DNA from 4 places in the Ochrobactrum quorumnocens genome. Region 2 is predicted to be linked to each of the others. Evidence: riboswitches for the same ligand, from Rfam matches in the RefSeq annotation. Region 2 holds a riboswitch; each other region holds the start of a gene.
The links. Region 2 has a riboswitch for cobalamin ahead of CES85_RS16400 (TonB-dependent receptor domain-containing protein). Riboswitches for the same ligand answer to the same signal wherever they lie in the genome.
Positions count from the first base shown of each region.

Region 1 (4,214 bases), on a different replicon from region 2:
TCAGATGAAATCAGCACCATCCGTTCGACATCGGTCGCAAGCGCTGCCGCTGCAACGTTCAGCGTTCCAAACACATTGTTGCTGATACCGACCAGCGGGTTTTGTTCGACAAGCGGCACATGCTTATAGGCCGCGCAATGATAGACCGTATCAACAGCGTGTGTTTGAATTGCTTTTTCAACGCAATGCTGGTTTGCGACTGTGCCAAGCACCGGAATGACAACACAAGGTGCCATCTGACGTAGCTGCCGCTCGATCTGATAAAGTGCAAATTCACTGGATTCAAACAGCACGATACAGCTGGGATTCCACTGTGCAATTGTGCGGCAAAGCTGACTACCTATCGACCCGCCAGCGCCCGTCACCATGATGCGTCGGCCTTCGACAACTTCACGGAGGAGATCGACATCTGGCGGTACAGGCGAGCGCCCAAGCAAATCGTCAATCTCGACATTGCGCAGAGCGCTGACAAGATATTTGCCCGCAGTCAGATCAGCGATTGGGGGCAGAATACGCGTACTGACGGGGAGACGGCCAAGCAGACGCGCAAACTCCTGCCGCTGCTTCTGATCCAGTTCCGGCTCAGAAATGACGACCTGACTAATTCCAAAGTTTTCGATCAGGTTGGGGATCTGAGATACATCATAGACGCGAAGCCCGATAATATCCATTCCACTGAGCTGGCCCGTCGGGTCCACAAAACCGATCACATGTGTATCGCTATGGCTTCTCAGTGCTGTCGCCAGTTGGCGTCCGGGTTCGCCCACGCCAATAATCAGCGCGGTACTTGAATAGACCTTGCTGGTTTCAGCACTGCGTAGAAGCCATTTTGCACCAAAGCGGCTCGCCGAAACAAGGACAGTGCTCAAAAGCCAGTAGAGCAGCGGAACCGAACGCGGCAAACCAGAGCCGCCATAGGATTCCATAAGAAAGACCAGCGCCACCCAGAAGAGCGCCGCGATCGCCGTTGCCTGAAAAATCGGCCAGATGGCCCGTTCGGCGAGATAGCGAATAATCGCTCGATAAAGACCAAAACGAACAAAGACTGGAATAGCCAGAGCCGGAGCGATGGCGATCAGGAAAATCTGCGTCTGCGTTGGGATAAAAACAAAGCCAAGACGCATAACAAAGGCGAGATAGGCACTGAGCAACAACAAAAGGCAGTCGCTCAGCAGAAGTATGATCTGCTTACCGACACGCGGTAACAAAGCCAGTCTTTGCCAGGGATATCTGAAACTCATAGAATATATCCTGCCCCCCTCAAGGCGGAAAACGATCAATCGCCGATGAGGATTCGGCCCAATTCAACTCTTTTTAATCAGTGATATCAGACATCTAAGTTAGATAACTGACAACGAAACCAGCCCAATATTTGCACCGTTAGCACGAGTCACTCATCGGAGCCATATCAATTGAGATTGCACACGCTTACAAAAACTATGCCTACTCCCCTAATTATATGTTGTTATTAGAGTTTTCTTTAATTCTCTATCTAATCTTCCAGTCATCCACCTCCATCTTTAGGCCAATAAAAATCGGCAGCAGGAACTTCAACGTCATAAACATATAAACATTTCTTTATATGATATTGACACAACTCAGAGCTTCCGACAAACTAATGAACGTTATGGTTCTTCCGTCAACCTGTGCGACGGAAGCTAAGAGGGAAACCGGTGCGCGAGCGTTGATCCTCGAAAAGTCTATCGACTTTTCGGATAAGGTCATGCGTGAGGATAAAGATAATCCTGCAAAACCGGTGCTGCCCCCGCAACTGTAAGCGGCGAGCTGAAATCCATCATGCCACTGGAACGAAAGTTTCGGGAAGGCGGATCGAAGCGCTGACCCGCGAGCCAGGAGACCTGCCATGACAAAACAACGTCCACGGGCGGGGTGTCCCGGAGTGTCGCAGGTCTGGTTGCCAAAAGCAGCCTTTTCGCGCACGTCTGTAAACCCGCGCCCCCATCTATATCGGGGTATATATAGCCATGTCACAAACCACCGTCGCTACCGCCACCCTTGGTGTGCCGCGCATCGGCCGTCATCGCGAACTGAAATTTGCACTCGAAGCTTTCTGGGCGGGTAAATCGTCTGAAGCAGAACTGCTCACGATTGCCAGCGCTTTGCGCGCGGCCAATTGGGCCGAACTGCGCGATCACGGCATCACGAAAATTCCATCCAACGACTTCTCCCTTTACGATCATGTGCTCGATACAGCTGTAATGGTCGGCGCCATCCCTGCCCGTTACGGCTGGTCCGGCGGCGACGTATCGCTCCAGACCTATTTCGCCATGGCGCGTGGCAGCGAAGGCAAAACAAGCAACGATTGCGGTTGTGGCAATCAAGAACATGGGCGTGAGAATGGGCACGCACATAGTCATGGTGTGACTGCGCTTGAAATGACCAAGTGGTTCGACACCAATTATCACTACATGGTGCCAGAACTCACCGACGATCAGGAGTTCAGGCTTGTCGCCCGCAAGCCGGTGGAACACTTCCTCGAAGCCAAGGCACTGGGTATCCACACACGTCCAGTTATTCTTGGCCCGGTTACATTCCTGAAGCTGGCTAAATCCACCGCTGAAGGCTTTAATCCTGTAGCCTTGCTGCCAAAGCTGCTGCCGGTTTATGAAGAGTTGCTGCGTGAACTTGCAAATGCCGGTGCCGACTGGGTGCAGATTGACGAACCAGCGCTGGTTCTCGATCTCACCCCAAATGAACAGGCCGCATTTGAACTTGCTTACCAGCGTCTTGCCACAGCTTCCGACGCAAAAATCCTGCTTGCGACCTATTTCGGTGAGCTGGGCCACAATCTCGACACTGCATTGGCTTTGCCGGTCGCAGGTCTTCACGTCGATCTGGTACGCGGCGCAAATCAGCTTAACGACATTGTAGCGAAAGCACGCCCCGATCAGCATCTGTCTCTCGGTGTGATTGACGGCCGCAATATCTGGCGCGCCGATCTCAATGCCATCATCGACCACATTCTGCCCATCGTTGAAAAGCACGGGCTGGAACGCATCGAAATTGCCCCATCCTGCTCGCTCCTGCATGTACCGATTGATCTTGAACTGGAAACCGGACTCGATGCAGAACTTAAAAACTGGCTCGCTTTTGCAGCACAAAAGATCGATGAGATTGCTATCCTCGGACGTGCGCTTTCGTCAGGCAAAAGCACGGTTCTTGCAGAACTGAAAGCCGCAAGTGAGGCCATTGCAGCCCGCCGCACATCGCCAAAGGTCCACAGTCTGGCTGTTGAACAGCGCGTTGCCGCTGTCACGGAAGCTCAAAAGAAGCGCAACAGCGTGTTCACCGAGCGACGCAAAATTCAAAGCGACAAGCTCGGCTTACCCACTTTCCCCACCACGACGATCGGCTCTTTTCCGCAGACCCCTGAAGTGCGCAAAGCACGCGCAGCGGTCAACAAAGGTGAGATCAGCAATGCGCAGTATGAGAGCTTCATCCAGCGCGAAACTGAAGCCGCCATTCGCTGGCAGGAAGAAATCGGCCTCGATGTACTGGTGCATGGCGAGTTCGAGCGTAACGACATGGTTCAGTATTTTGGCGAGCAGCTCTCGGGCTTCGCTTTCACAAAATACGCCTGGGTGCAGAGCTATGGCTCGCGCTATGTCCGCCCTCCGATCATTTTCGGTGACGTTTCCCGTCCTGAGCCGATGACGGTTGACTGGTGGAAATACGCGCAGTCACTGACGGATAAGCCTATGAAGGGCATGTTGACCGGGCCTGTGACGATCCTCAACTGGTCGTTTGTTCGTGATGACATTTCACGCGCCGCAACCTGCCGACAGATCGCGCTCGCCATCCGTGACGAAGTGAGCGATCTGGAAGATGCGGGTGCCACCATGATCCAGATCGACGAGGCCGCCTTGCGCGAAGGCTTGCCGCTGCGTCGCACTGACTGGTCGACCTACCTCGATTGGGCTGTCGAAAGCTTCCGTCTGTGTTCAAGCGGTGTGGCCGACCAAACACAGATCCATACCCACATGTGCTATTCGGAGTTCAATGACATCATCGATGCCATTGCTCATATGGATGCCGACGTGATTTCGATTGAAACTTCACGCTCACGCATGGAGCTGCTCGATGCGTTCAAGTCGTTTAAATACCCGAACGATATCGGGCCGGGCGTTTATGACATCCATTCGCCACGTGTGCCGGAAGTCAGCGAAATGACGGAACTGCTGGCGCTTGCCCGA
Region 1 covers NZ_CP022603.1:1,477,233-1,481,446, reverse strand. Annotated here, with positions in the region: gene CES85_RS06980 (polysaccharide biosynthesis protein) at 1-1,241, opposite strand, end outside; cobalamin riboswitch at 1,612-1,881, shown strand; gene metE (5-methyltetrahydropteroyltriglutamate--homocysteine S-methyltransferase) at 1,986-4,214, shown strand, end outside.
Region 1: it holds a riboswitch for cobalamin, as region 2 does, so the genes downstream of both, metE (5-methyltetrahydropteroyltriglutamate--homocysteine S-methyltransferase) here and CES85_RS16400 (TonB-dependent receptor domain-containing protein) in region 2, are expected to answer to the same signal.

Region 2 (4,214 bases):
GAATGAAACACAGCGAGAAACAGGCATGCCGCAAGGCAAAGCCTGATTTTCCATAATCCTTGCTGCAGTTTCATACTGTGCGTCTCATCAGAAATTCCGCGTCAGCCCGACATTGAAGCTGCGCCCCGGCGCATTATAGCCAGAGGTGGTCTGGTAATCCTTGTCGAAAATATTCTCCACAGAGAGTTTGAGCTGAGATTGTTTGTCGATTTCATACAACGCGATGAAGTCAGCCGTCACATAAGGATCAAGCTTGTTGGTATTCGCAGCACTGGTATAGCGCGAGCCGCCGTAACGCATCCTTGCGGTCAGATCGAGCTTCTCAATCGGCTTGAAGTTCACCTCCGCCGTCGCTTTCACCCGTTCGCGATAGGCCAGATCATTATCGGTATCTTCATCTAACGGACGTTTCAGATCGATGGAGCCTTTAAAGCCCCAGCTATCATTAAAGCGATGGGTAAGTGTCGCGTCAAAACCCGTAACCTGCGCCCGCGCAATATTATAGGGCAGATAGGAAGGTGCTGTGCTTAAGATCGCATCGCGCAGCCATGTTTGATAAAAAGCCATATCAAGGCTTGTGTTGGCGCTGGCCTGCCAGTTGAGGCCAATCTCGTAGGAGCGCGATTTTTCCGGTTGCAAATCGGCATTGGCAAAGCCGGGATAATAAAGCTCATTGAAGGTAGGAGCACGGAAGCCCGTTCCAAACGACGAACGCAACACGAGATCAGGCAGGATTTCGTAACTCCCACCGAGATTATACGTCACAACGTCGCCAAACTGCTCATTGTAGTCATAGCGCACGCCGCCATCAAAACGCAGCGCATCATATTCAAGCGAATATTGGCCGAACACCGCTGCCAGATTGCGGCTTGTCTCGGCATAAGCAGTCGTTGCATCCACCTCTTCGCGATAAGCCTCAACACCACCCGTCACCACATGCGAGACATTACCGGTATCGAACTGCTTTTCTGTGGAGGCAAATACCCCATAGCGTTTTGTTTCAAAGCGGTCTGAGCCACTGACGCCCTTGCGGAAATTCCTACTGTGATCGAGGCCTGAGCTGAATTCAATCGTCGAGGACCAGTCTGAACTGTGATCGACCCGCGCGCCAAGCTTGCCGCTAAAGGCGGTTGTGTAAGCTTCGTTGGCCGACGGCGCTTTTGCATCATATTGATTGCGTCCTCGGCTCAGAAGACCATCGGCATAAATCTTGCCCCAGTCAAAATCCTTCGACAGCGCGAAGTTGAACGATCCCTGCAGGAAACCATCGCGATCAGGCTCATAACCAAAAGCTTCGGGAGTCGTGAAATTATAGCCCTGCGTGCCGGTCACTGCCGCACCAAAGGCATAATCGATACCATCTTTGCTGCGCCCTTGCAGAGAGCCGGATACATAACCGCCCCATGGGTGCGTTACACCTGTTGTCACGCTTCCGCAGAAAGAGCGCTCGCCACACGCTCCGCCCTGCTTGGTGATAATGTTGATGACGCCGCCCATCGCATCGGCACCGTATTGCGAGGAATGCGCGCCTTTGGCGATCTCGATACGATCAATTGAGCTCAACGGAATATTGGAAAGCGCAGTCGCCCCGGTGGTCGCCGAAGCTGTTCGCACGCCATTCACCAGAACGACTGTCTGTTTCGATGACATGCCCCGAATATAGAGATTGGAAGACGATCCCTGTCCGCCATTTGCGGTGATCGAAATGCCCGGATAATATTGCAGCAGCGATTGGAGATCCGGTGAAGCAGAGCGCTCAATCTCGGCCTTATCAATCACCGTGACGGAAGACGTTGAACGCTGCAACGATGTCGCGCGGCGCAGCGGCGTTACAACAATCATGTCAAGCACGACGCCATCCTGTGCATTTAAGTTTGTCTGTGCGATAGCATCCAACGGCACCGCCACCAGAATGGTCGATGCGAGATATGCAGATAATTGGAGAATATGCATTAATTTCTACTTCCTGCGCGCAAGCTTTGCTTCACCGCAGGTGTCAGAAATCAGGGCGCAAGCTCCCTGTCTTTGTCCCACGGCAACATTTCACAATGTCACCGCTACGGACGGCCGCGACTGAACACCCCTCGTGTCAGCCATGGGTGACTGGATACGGCAGGTCTCCTGACTTCCGGGTCTTCATCGGTCCTCCGCCTTCCCGAACACGAATGCTCAGTGGCTATAATCGTAAGATACGATCATAGGAGGATGACTCTCCGGTTACAGTTGCGGGGGCAGTCTCGGCATCAGCAATTTAATGCTTCACCGTGTTCCCTTTTCATCCACCCTCTCGGGCAGAACCGTTTCCTGAAGCGAGCGATAGCAAGGGGAAGGAAGATTATCAACTGCAACAATGTGCCCCATCTGAATCACATTCAGAACGAAGTGATTCAGATTGTTGAATTGCAAAGGTTTTCCTATCTCAAGAAATCGCGGAAGCGACGCAGCGCAAAGAAGAAAAGTACACTGCCAATTACAATCATTGCCAGCAATTGCGGCCACACAACACTGAGCCCTGCACCACGAAACAGCACCGATTGTGCCAGCATCACAAAATGCGTATTGGGTGCTGCCAACATAATGTTCTGGATGATTTCTGGCATGCTCTCGCGCGGTGTTGTGCCACCCGATAGCACTTGCAGCGGCAGCAGAACCAACATCAACAAAAGGCCGAACTGCGGCATGGAACCGGCAATCGTTGCGAGAAAAATACCAAGACTGGTGGTCGCAAAAAGCTGCAATGCAGCCCCTGCCAGAAACAGCGTCAGTGAACCGTTGATCGGCACCGCCAAGATACCCTGAACCACCACGATCAGCGAAAAGGCCGTAGCGACCAACACCACCATCCCCATCGACCATACCTTGGAGACCATGATCTCAAGCGGCGTTACCGGCATCACCAACAGATGCTCGATGGTGCCATGCTCGCGCTCACGGATAAGGGCTGCACCCGTCAGAATAATTGAGAGCATCGTTACCGACGAGATCACGTTGGTGATCGCGCCAAACCAGCCCTTGTTCAAGTCCTGATTGAACCTCGCACGCAAATTGAGGCCAACGGGCGTTTGCGTGTCTTCGCGATAGCGATTGAGAAACTCTGTCACTTCGCTTGACACAATCGACTGCACATATCCACCGCCCGTAAAGGCCTGGCTCATGCGCGTTGCATCGACGTTCAGCTGGATTGTTGGCGAACGTCCAGCGAGCAGATCACGCTGGAAGTTCGGCGGAATATCGAGTGCGAATGTGTCAAGACCAGCATCCATGCGCTTATCCATCTCGTGAGACGAGATAAGTTTTGGCGGCACGAAATATGGCGGATAAAACGCGGTCGTGATCCGACCCGAAACCGGCGACTGATCCTCATCGACAATGGCGATAGCCGCATTGTTGAGGTTTTCAGGCATAGCCTTCGCCGCCGTATAGATTGCGAGCGTGAAGGCATAGACGATGAGAAGCAGAAGCATCGGATCACGCGCTAATCCGCGCAGTTCCTTCACACCAAGCTGGAAAATATTGGAAATCCGCATCTCAGCCCGCCTGTTTCTTGAGGAGAACAATGCCGAGAACAGTAAGCACCGGAATCGCAATCAGCAGCGGCAGGAACGACCCCGCCAGATCGGAAAAATCGAGAGCCTTTGAGAAAGTCCCGCGCGAGATCGTCACGAAATAAGTTGTCGGATAAATCTTCCCGATAAAAGCACCCGCCCCTTGCAGCGACGATACGGGGTCGATAATGCCCGAATATTGCACAGCAGGAATGAGCGTCAGCAATGCTGTGCCGAAAATCGCTGCAATCTGGCTATTGATAAAGGTCGATATCACTAAGCCCATGCCAGTCGTGATGATGACATAGAGCAGCGCTGCTGTGGCATAGGTCAGGAAGCTTCCGGTAAATGGCACGCGGAAGATGAAGACCGCAAAGGCTGTCAGCATCAAAAAATTGAGGAAGGCCAGCGCGATATAGGGCAACTGCTTGCCAAGCAGAAACTCGAATTTCGTGACTGGCGTCACATAGAAATTGATGATCGAACCGAGTTCCTTCTCGCGCACCACGCTCAACACCGCGAGCATGGCCGGGATCATCAAAAGGAGAAGCGGAATAACTGCTGGAACCATAGCCACAAGGCTCTGCACGTCCGGATTATAGCGATAGCGAATTTCGAGATTGAAATTGCCAACGGTAGCAGCGTTTCCATAAAGCTCGCGCGCCTTTT
Region 2 covers NZ_CP022604.1:1,423,504-1,427,717, forward strand. Annotated here, with positions in the region: gene CES85_RS16395 (ABC transporter substrate-binding protein) at 1-74, opposite strand, end outside; gene CES85_RS16400 (TonB-dependent receptor domain-containing protein) at 88-1,953, opposite strand; cobalamin riboswitch at 2,095-2,317, opposite strand; gene CES85_RS16405 (ABC transporter permease) at 2,415-3,527, opposite strand; gene rbbA (ribosome-associated ATPase/putative transporter RbbA) at 3,529-4,214, opposite strand, start outside.

Region 3 (4,214 bases), on a different replicon from region 2:
GTCAGTTGATCGATGCCGATCAGGCCAAGCGTCAGGCCGACGAAAAGTGAGGTGAGGCCGCGCAAAGTGGAATCGCCGAAAGCTGCCGACACCGTCATGAAAGCGAGCAGCATCAACGCGAAATACTCGGATGGACCGAAGGAGAGGGCGAACTTCACCACCCAGGGGGCAACGAATGCCAATGCCAGAGTAGCGATGAGCCCTGCAATAAATGAGCCGATGGCGGCGGTCGCCAGTGCTGGCCCTCCACGCCCCGCTCGGGCCATTTTATTGCCCTCCAATGCCGTGACGATGGAAGCGCTTTCTCCAGGCGTGTTGAGCAGGATCGATGTGGTCGATCCTCCATACATGCCACCGTAATAGATACCCGCGAACATAATGAGCGATCCAGCAGGATCCAGCTTATAGGTAACGGGTAGAAGCAACGCCACAGTGAGTGCGGGACCAATGCCCGGAAGCACCCCAACAGCCGTACCAAGTGTGACGCCAATCAGCGCATAAATAAGGTTCGCTGGTTCAAGCGCCACCAGAAGTCCGTTGGCGAGAAGAGTGACAGTATCCATTGTTATCTCGCTCTAAACCAGATGCTCAAGCCAACCTGATGGCAGCGAAAGCTGCAGGCCGCGTGCAAAAATGAACCAGATTGCGAATGCAAAGACGATGCCGACAGGGACGCTGATCCAGAACTTGCGATAACCAAATCCGCGCGCCGTTGCCGCAAAGAGCAAGCCCGTTGCAATGGAAAAGCCCAGGGTCTTCATCGTCAGCATTTGAATGACCAACCCACCGATGATCCAGGCCATCGGCGCAATTTCCTGATGCTCGCGCTCTGGAAACTCACCCTTAAATGCGCTGATCACCGTCCATATAGACAGAATGAACAGTCCGGCTGCGATGATGTAGGGTACTGTTTTTGGCCCGACCGGTGAGTACGAAAGAACGTTATTCCCATAGGCCGTGGACCAGGCAATTGCGACAGCAACCGCCCCCAGAATGAGGGCGATCACAAGAGCTGCGTAATCTGGCGCCGTTTCTGTGGAACGGCGCTCTGCCTGCTGTTCAGGTCCTGTCATTTGACGAGGCCGATTTCCTTGAGGATAGTTTCAGTAGACGCCACGTCTTTGGCAAGTTGTTCCTTGAACGCATCGCCTGCGAGATAGGTGTCGGCCCAGCCTTTATCCTTGAGGGCCTTCTGCCAGGATTCCGACTTCACCATCTTCTCAACATCGGTGTTGATGCCCGCTACCTGTTCCGCAGTAATGCCGGGAGCAGCGCCCACCATGCGCCAATTCTGGATCGAAACGTCAACGCCGCTTTCCTTAAAGGTCGGTGCGTCGATGCCCTCAACCCGTTCGTCACTGGAAATACCGATGATGCGAAGCGTGCCAGCCTTGATCTGTGGATCAAACTCGCCGTAGCCAGAAATGCCCACGGTGACCTGATTACCTAGGATAGCAGCAAGTGCCTCACCGCCACCAGAGAAGGCGATGTAATTGACTTTGGTCGGGTCAACGCCAATGGCTTTGGCGAAAAGTCCTGCGGTGATGTGATCCGTGCCGCCAGCAGAACCGCCACCCCAGGAAACAGAACCGGGATCGGCTTTGAGCTTGGTGACGAGATCACCCAGATTTTGAATATCTGAAGAAGCTGGAACAACGATGGCTTCATACTCGCCGGTAAGGCGAGCAATCGGAGTGATTGCATCAAGATTTACGGGAGAATTGTTGGTCAGAATTGCGCCGACCATGACATATCCACCCACAATAAGCTGGCTCGGATCACCTTTGTTCTGATTGACAAATTGGGCAAGGCCAATGGTGCCACCTGCACCCGGAACGTTAATAACCTGAACGCTACCGGAAATCTTTTCGTCCTGAAGCACGCTTTGCATTGTGCGTGCTGTCTGATCCCATCCGCCGCCCGGTGCTGCTGGTGCTAGAACCTTATAATCTTCCGCCGAAGCTGCTCCCGCTATCGCGAGCGCCGTCACGGATGTAATGGCCAGAATCCATTTACGCATAAATCCTCCCTGAATGCACTTGCGCGCATTTTGCTGCTGTCTTTTGACAGCCCTCCTCAAAATCCTCTGCTTCCCGGGCAGAGACTCTTGATCTGGAGACTACAGCAGAGAATTGCAATATACCAGCAAGGTTCCCCTCAACTTTTTACTCGTTTGACAGTATTAGCAAAAAGTCTGATGCGACGGTTTTATATAGCCGATTAAGTCTTCGGCTTCGCTTGACGCGTATAATACCAGAATGTAATACAGTTACGACGGTTCCCCCGACCGAGAGTGAAGGGGATTAATAGGGAACACGGTGAGGACGACCCAAAAGGGGCCGAGACCGTGGCTGCCCCCGCAACTGTAAGCGGATTGCCGTTCATCCTCGTGACGCCCCAAAAGCGTCATGCCACTGAGTCACTTAAAAACGGCTCGGGAAGGCAGATGAACAGCGAATATCCGCAAGCCAGGAGACCTGCCGTCTAACGTAGTCCATTGTCACGGGCGGGGATGCCCGGAGCAGGAGTTGGTTATGACAGCTTTAAACGTCGTAAGACGTCGCCTCCCATTGTCATTCATATCCCCGGATATGTCAGTCTGCTTCATGCGCCGGATCGCTTCCGCCGTTTGATGCGGCTTTTTCTCATGTCATTTCGGGGATTTAAATGAAACTTTCAGGCCAAGTGCCATTTAGCGCACTTCTGGGCGCAGTCGCTCTTTTCGCAACCAGTTTCGCAGCGCAGGCAGCTGAAACCCAATATCCGCTAACACTGAAAAACTGTGGTCGCGATGTAACCTTCAAACATGCACCGGAGCGGGCAGTGGCCGTTGGTCAGAGCAGCACCGAGATTCTCTACAGCCTTGGCCTCGGCGACAAAGTTGTGGGTACGGCCGTTTGGTTCGGCCCAGTCCTCAAAGGCTTTGAAGATGTGAATGCCAAGGTAAAGCGCCTGGCAGATAACGATCCGAGTTTTGAAAGCGTACTGGCGCAGAAGCCAGATATCGTTACAGCGGATTTCCAGTGGCACGTTGGCCCAATGGGCATTGTCGCAAAGCCGGAACAGTTCGAAGAATTAGGTATTCCTGCCTATACATCGCCTTCCGATTGCGTTGGCAAAGATAATTCAGGTGGCGGCGATGGTATTCGCACAGCGCCATTCACGATGAATATCGTCTATCAGGAAATCGGCGAACTGGCTCAGATCTTCAATGTACAGGATCGTGGTGAAAAGCTGATCGCAGACCTCAAGGCACGTGAAGACGCGGCCCGCCAAAAGATCGGCTCCTCCGATGGCAAGCTCTCAGCGGTTGCATGGTTCTCAAGCACGCAGGTTGATGCTGATCCGTATGTTGCCGGTAAGTTCGGCGCTCCTGCCTATATCCTTTCTGCACTCGGCATCAAGAATGTGATTGAGAGTGAAGAAGAATGGCCAGCCGTGGGTTGGGAAACCATCGCCAAGGCGGGGCCGTCGATGATCGTTGCAGCAAAGCTGGATCGTCGTCGTTATCCTGCTGATGACATTGCAGTCAAACACGAGTTTCTCAAGTCTGATCCAGTGACGAAGTTGATGCCTGCTGTTGAAGACGGGTATGTTTTTGATATCGATGCGCAGTCGATGAGCACGTCGCTGAGAGTGATCGAAGGCATTGAAACGCTGGCTGCTGATATCGCCGGTTCGGATATGAACAAGTGACGTCAAAGGCAGCCACGGCAGGCATTTCATTAAAAACCACGATGAGTTCCCGGGTGCTTTGGGGAGCACTTGCGCTCGTCCTGCTCTTTGTTGCTTTGTGGCTGGGTGCTGCCATTGGCGAAACCGCAATACCTCTGGACGTGGTGGCTAAAACCATCGCCAACCGCGTCTGGAATGCCGGTTACCCACTCGCGCCGATTGATGAAGGTATCGTTTGGAGCTATCGGCTGAGCCGTGCTGTTGTCGCAGCTTGCTGCGGTGCGGCACTGGCCTTGTCAGGTGTGGTTCTGCAATCGCTTCTCCGCAATTCGCTGGCTGATCCCTATATTCTGGGTATTTCTGCCGGGGCTTCAACGGGGGCAGTGAGCGTTGCTATTCTCGGAATTGGTGCTGGTGTGCTCTCGTTGTCAGTGGGAGCGTTTATTGGCGCAATCGTTGCTTTTGTTCTCGTTTCCCTGCTCGCATTGCGGGCAGGGCGCGGAAACAGTGCGATCATTCTAGCCGGCATTGCGGGTTCG
Region 3 covers NZ_CP022603.1:181,386-185,599, forward strand. Annotated here, with positions in the region: gene CES85_RS01035 (tripartite tricarboxylate transporter permease) at 1-563, opposite strand, end outside; gene CES85_RS01040 (tripartite tricarboxylate transporter TctB family protein) at 576-1,073, opposite strand; gene CES85_RS01045 (Bug family tripartite tricarboxylate transporter substrate binding protein) at 1,070-2,020, opposite strand; cobalamin riboswitch at 2,259-2,499, shown strand; gene CES85_RS01050 (ABC transporter substrate-binding protein) at 2,668-3,696, shown strand; gene CES85_RS01055 (FecCD family ABC transporter permease) at 3,693-4,214, shown strand, end outside.
Region 3: it holds a riboswitch for cobalamin, as region 2 does, so the genes downstream of both, CES85_RS01050 (ABC transporter substrate-binding protein) here and CES85_RS16400 (TonB-dependent receptor domain-containing protein) in region 2, are expected to answer to the same signal.

Region 4 (4,214 bases), on a different replicon from region 2:
GCAGCATAGGTATCGATGATCTTTTCCGGTCCGATCTCGTATGCGTCCTGATAATATTCCAGATTATCATTCGTCATGAAAGCAGCCGGGTAGTAAACGCGGCCAATCTTGCCTTCCTTACGAATTTCGATCTTGGAAACGATCGGATGGATCGAAGAGGTCGAATGATTGATGTAGGAGATCGAGCCTGTCGGCGGTACGGCTTGCAGGTTCTGGTTATAAAGTCCGCCTTCCATGACGGCCTTCTTCAGTTCCTGCCAATCTTCCTGCGTCGGGATGGCAATACCTGCATCTTCAAAGAGTTGGCGCACCTTGTCGGTCGCAGGCTCCCAGACCTGATCGGTATATTTGTCGAAATATTCGCCAGAGGCGTATTTTGACTTCTCAAAGCCCTTGAACGAGCTGCCCTGTTCGATGGCAAGGCGGTTAGAAGCTCGGATAGCGTGATAAGCCACCGTATAAAAGTAGATATTGGTGAAATCGACGCCTTCATCCGAACCGTAATAAATACGCTCCCGAGCGAGATAGCCGTGCAGGTTCATCTGACCAAGGCCAATGGCATGGCTCTCGTCATTGCCGCGTGCAATAGATGGAACTGATCCGATGTGGCTCATGTCGGCAACAGCCGTCAGCGCGCGGATCGATGTTTCAATCGTCTTGCCAAAATCGGGGCTATCCATGGCTGCTGCGATATTGAGCGAGCCGAGATTGCAGGAAATATCCTTACCCAGATATTCATAAGACAGATCATCATTAAAGACGCTGGCTTCACTGACCTGAAGAATTTCCGAGCAAAGATTGCTCATGGTGATACGGCCATCGATCGGGTTGGCGCGGTTCACCGTGTCTTCGAACATGATGTAAGGATAGCCGGACTCGAACTGAATTTCCGCCAGAACTTGGAAGAAGTCACGTGCATTGATCTTCTTCTTGCGAATACGGCCATCATTGACCATTTCGCGATATTTTTCGGTGACGGAGATTTCCGTCATCGGCACGCCATAGACGCGTTCAACGTCATACGGCGAGAAGAGATACATATCCTCATCGTTCTTGGCGAGTTCAAAGGTGATATCCGGGATTACCACGCCAAGCGACAGCGTCTTGATGCGGATTTTCTCATCCGCATTTTCGCGCTTGGTGTCGAGGAAGCGCATGATGTCGGGGTGATGCGCGTTCAGATAAACGGCGCCTGCACCCTGACGTGCACCAAGCTGGTTTGCATAAGAGAAACTGTCTTCCAGCAGCTTCATTACAGGGATGATGCCCGACGACTGGTTCTGGATCTGCTTGATTGGTGCACCGGCTTCACGGATATTGGTAAGGCTCAGCGCCACGCCGCCGCCGCGCTTTGAAAGCTGCAAGGCGGAGTTGATCGAGCGGCCAATCGATTCCATGTTATCTTCAACACGCAGAAGGAAGCACGAGACGAGTTCGCCACGCTGCTTTTTACCTGCATTGAGAAAGGTCGGCGTCGCTGGCTGATAACGGCCCGCAATGATTTCATCGACCATTTCACGCGCATGTTGTTCATTGCCGCGCGCAAGCGCAAGCGCAACCATGCAGACACGGTCTTCATAGCGCTCAAGATAGCGCTGACCATCAAAGGTCTTCAGCGTGTAGCTGGTGTAATATTTGAACGCGCCAAGGAAAGTCGGAAAGCGGAACTTCTTGTCATAGGCATGATCGAAGAGATCGCGCACGAAATTGAAGGAATACTGGTCCAGCACTTCGCGCTCGTAATAGCCTTCGGTGACCAGATAATCGAGTTTTTCACGCAGATTGTGAAAGAACACCGTGTTCTGGTTGACGTGCTGAAGGAAATACTGCTGCGCGGCCTGACGGTCGCGTTCAAGCTGGATTTTGCCTTCATCGTCATAAAGGTTCAGCATCGCATTGAGCGCGTGATAATCGAGCCCGGTTTCAGGCAGCTTTGCTGCCTTGCTTGCTGCCGACGCCGATGGCTCCTGCTTTTCCGATGAGGCGACCGTCTCGCGCTCACGGGTCAAGGTTGTGTCTGCCGTGTCCAAAATCGTTCCATCCCGTCTCTAACATTGCCAAGGTCTTCGTCAGTTCCCAAAAGCTCGAAACGATAGAGGTAGGGAACCTGACACTTGGTAGAAATGATCTTACCGGCGAGGCCGAAGGCTTCACCGAAATTGCTGTTTCCTGCGGCGATGACACCGCGAATGAGGGATCGGTTATCGGCATCATTGAGAAACCGAATGACCGGCTTGGGAACAGCGCCTTTCGCACCGCCGCCGCCATAGGTGGGGGTTACGAGCACAAACGGCTCATTCACCCGTAACAAGCCAGCATCGTCTTCATAGCTTTCCAGCGGAATGCGTTTTGAGCGCATTCCCAGACGCATCACAAAACGATGCGTGTTCTCTGAACGACTGGAAAAATATACGATCTGGCCCATTGCGAAATCCCGACAGCGATTGGGCTTTATGCGAGCGAGCTGATCATATCCGGACGGAAACCAGCCCAATGGGTTTCACCCACAACAACAACCGGCACCTGACGGTAGCCGAGACCCTGAACGAGATCGTACGCATCGGCATTGGCGGAAATGTCGATGACATCATATTCAATGCCCTGACGGTCGAGTGCGCGAGTGGTGGCGGTGCACTGGACGCAGGCGGGCTTGCTATAGACGGTGACGTTCATTTTTTCCTCACTGGGGATCGGTTGTATCGGTTGCGACTTACTGGGATGAAGACGCAAAATAACGCTCACGCATTATCGAATGCGTGCAGAAAGACTCGGAAACTGGAGAAATGCGGCTCGCCCGAGTGGCAAACCAAAAGTACTAGCCCGTAAAGGGCGGACCGGAACTGTTTGGTCTCAAATTACTCGACATGCTTGTCACCCCGAAGCTTTGGAGGGGATATTCGGGGGCAGCAACAGACATGGCAAAACGCTGCCACATTCTATTACGCACCAACCGGACACCCCGCCCGTGGACGTTCACGTTCAAGGCAGGTCTCCTGGCTCACGACTCACCGCTTTGGTCCGCCTTCCCGGTTTTAACCAGTGGCATATGGACGTAAAGCTCATCGCTTACAGTTGCGGGGGCAGCTACGGCATAACCACATCCATCATGAATGCAACGCACCGTATTCCCATCTTCGCTTTTTGATTCTCACGAATCGCAAGAACCTTGAACACAAGATATAGTATCCGAAGTTAAAAAGTCGTCAATGGATAGACGGTTCAAAAAAATTAAATATGGGCTTTAATGAGGGGCACCTGTGAATAGCAGGGATATCTATCAGGCTTCACTCACTCGGTTTGATAGGCTTGGGCCGGAACTCGGGTTTTATAGCCTTCAACGCCATCCGATCCACAAGATGTGGTGCAATCAGCTTCAGCCACCGACCAAATCGCATCTGCCGCGTCATCAACACCTCGCGTTTGCGGCGACTGATTCCCTCGAGCATCAACTCGACCGCCTGCTGGACGGACATCATATTGTCTTCGCGAACACCGCTCACACCCAGAGCAGAGCCACTTGCCCCATAACCAACCTTGCGGATGTCGGTTTTCACCACACCGGGATAAATTATTGTCACCGATATGCCGCTCGGTTCCAATTCCGATCGCAGCGCCTCACAAAACCCGGAAAGTGCAAACTTGGTGCCGCTATAGGCTGAGCGTCCAGGGACCCCAATCAGCCCCGCAACTGAGGAGACAGCAACGATGCGTCCTTTGGTTTTAGCTAGATATGGCAGTGCTGCATGGATAGGCCAGATGCTGCCCCAGTAATTGAGCTCCATCAGATCATGCATCCACTGCAAGTCTTCCGGTTTGATCTCGGCAAAATTGGCGTGAGCTGACATGCCCGCATTGACGATCAGCGTATCAATTTGCCCGAAAACGGCAGCGGTCTTTTCTATCAGAGCAATGCAGTCCTTGCGATCAGTCACGTCAGTCGGCACCACCAGAACCCTGCAGCCCGACTGATCAAGTTCCCCAGCAAGCGCTTGCAACTTATCGACATTACGCGCCGCCAGAACCAGTGCCGCCTTGCTGCCATCGCGTATAGCGGTCTGACGCGCAGCCTCAGCTCCAATCCCGTCAGATGCTCCTGTTATGATTGTTACTTCCATGACAAGCCCCAGCTCGATTGAATGAAAATACGACGCCAAGTTACAGTTGCCGTCTTGTAACGTCCAGCGTTCCGAGAAGAGCCTGTTGCAAGCAGTTAT
Region 4 covers NZ_CP022603.1:1,297,948-1,302,161, forward strand. Annotated here, with positions in the region: gene nrdE (class 1b ribonucleoside-diphosphate reductase subunit alpha) at 1-2,030, opposite strand, end outside; gene nrdI (class Ib ribonucleoside-diphosphate reductase assembly flavoprotein NrdI) at 2,006-2,425, opposite strand; gene nrdH (glutaredoxin-like protein NrdH) at 2,452-2,673, opposite strand; cobalamin riboswitch at 2,967-3,184, opposite strand; gene CES85_RS06140 (SDR family oxidoreductase) at 3,285-4,115, opposite strand.
Region 4: it holds a riboswitch for cobalamin, as region 2 does, so the genes downstream of both, nrdH (glutaredoxin-like protein NrdH) here and CES85_RS16400 (TonB-dependent receptor domain-containing protein) in region 2, are expected to answer to the same signal.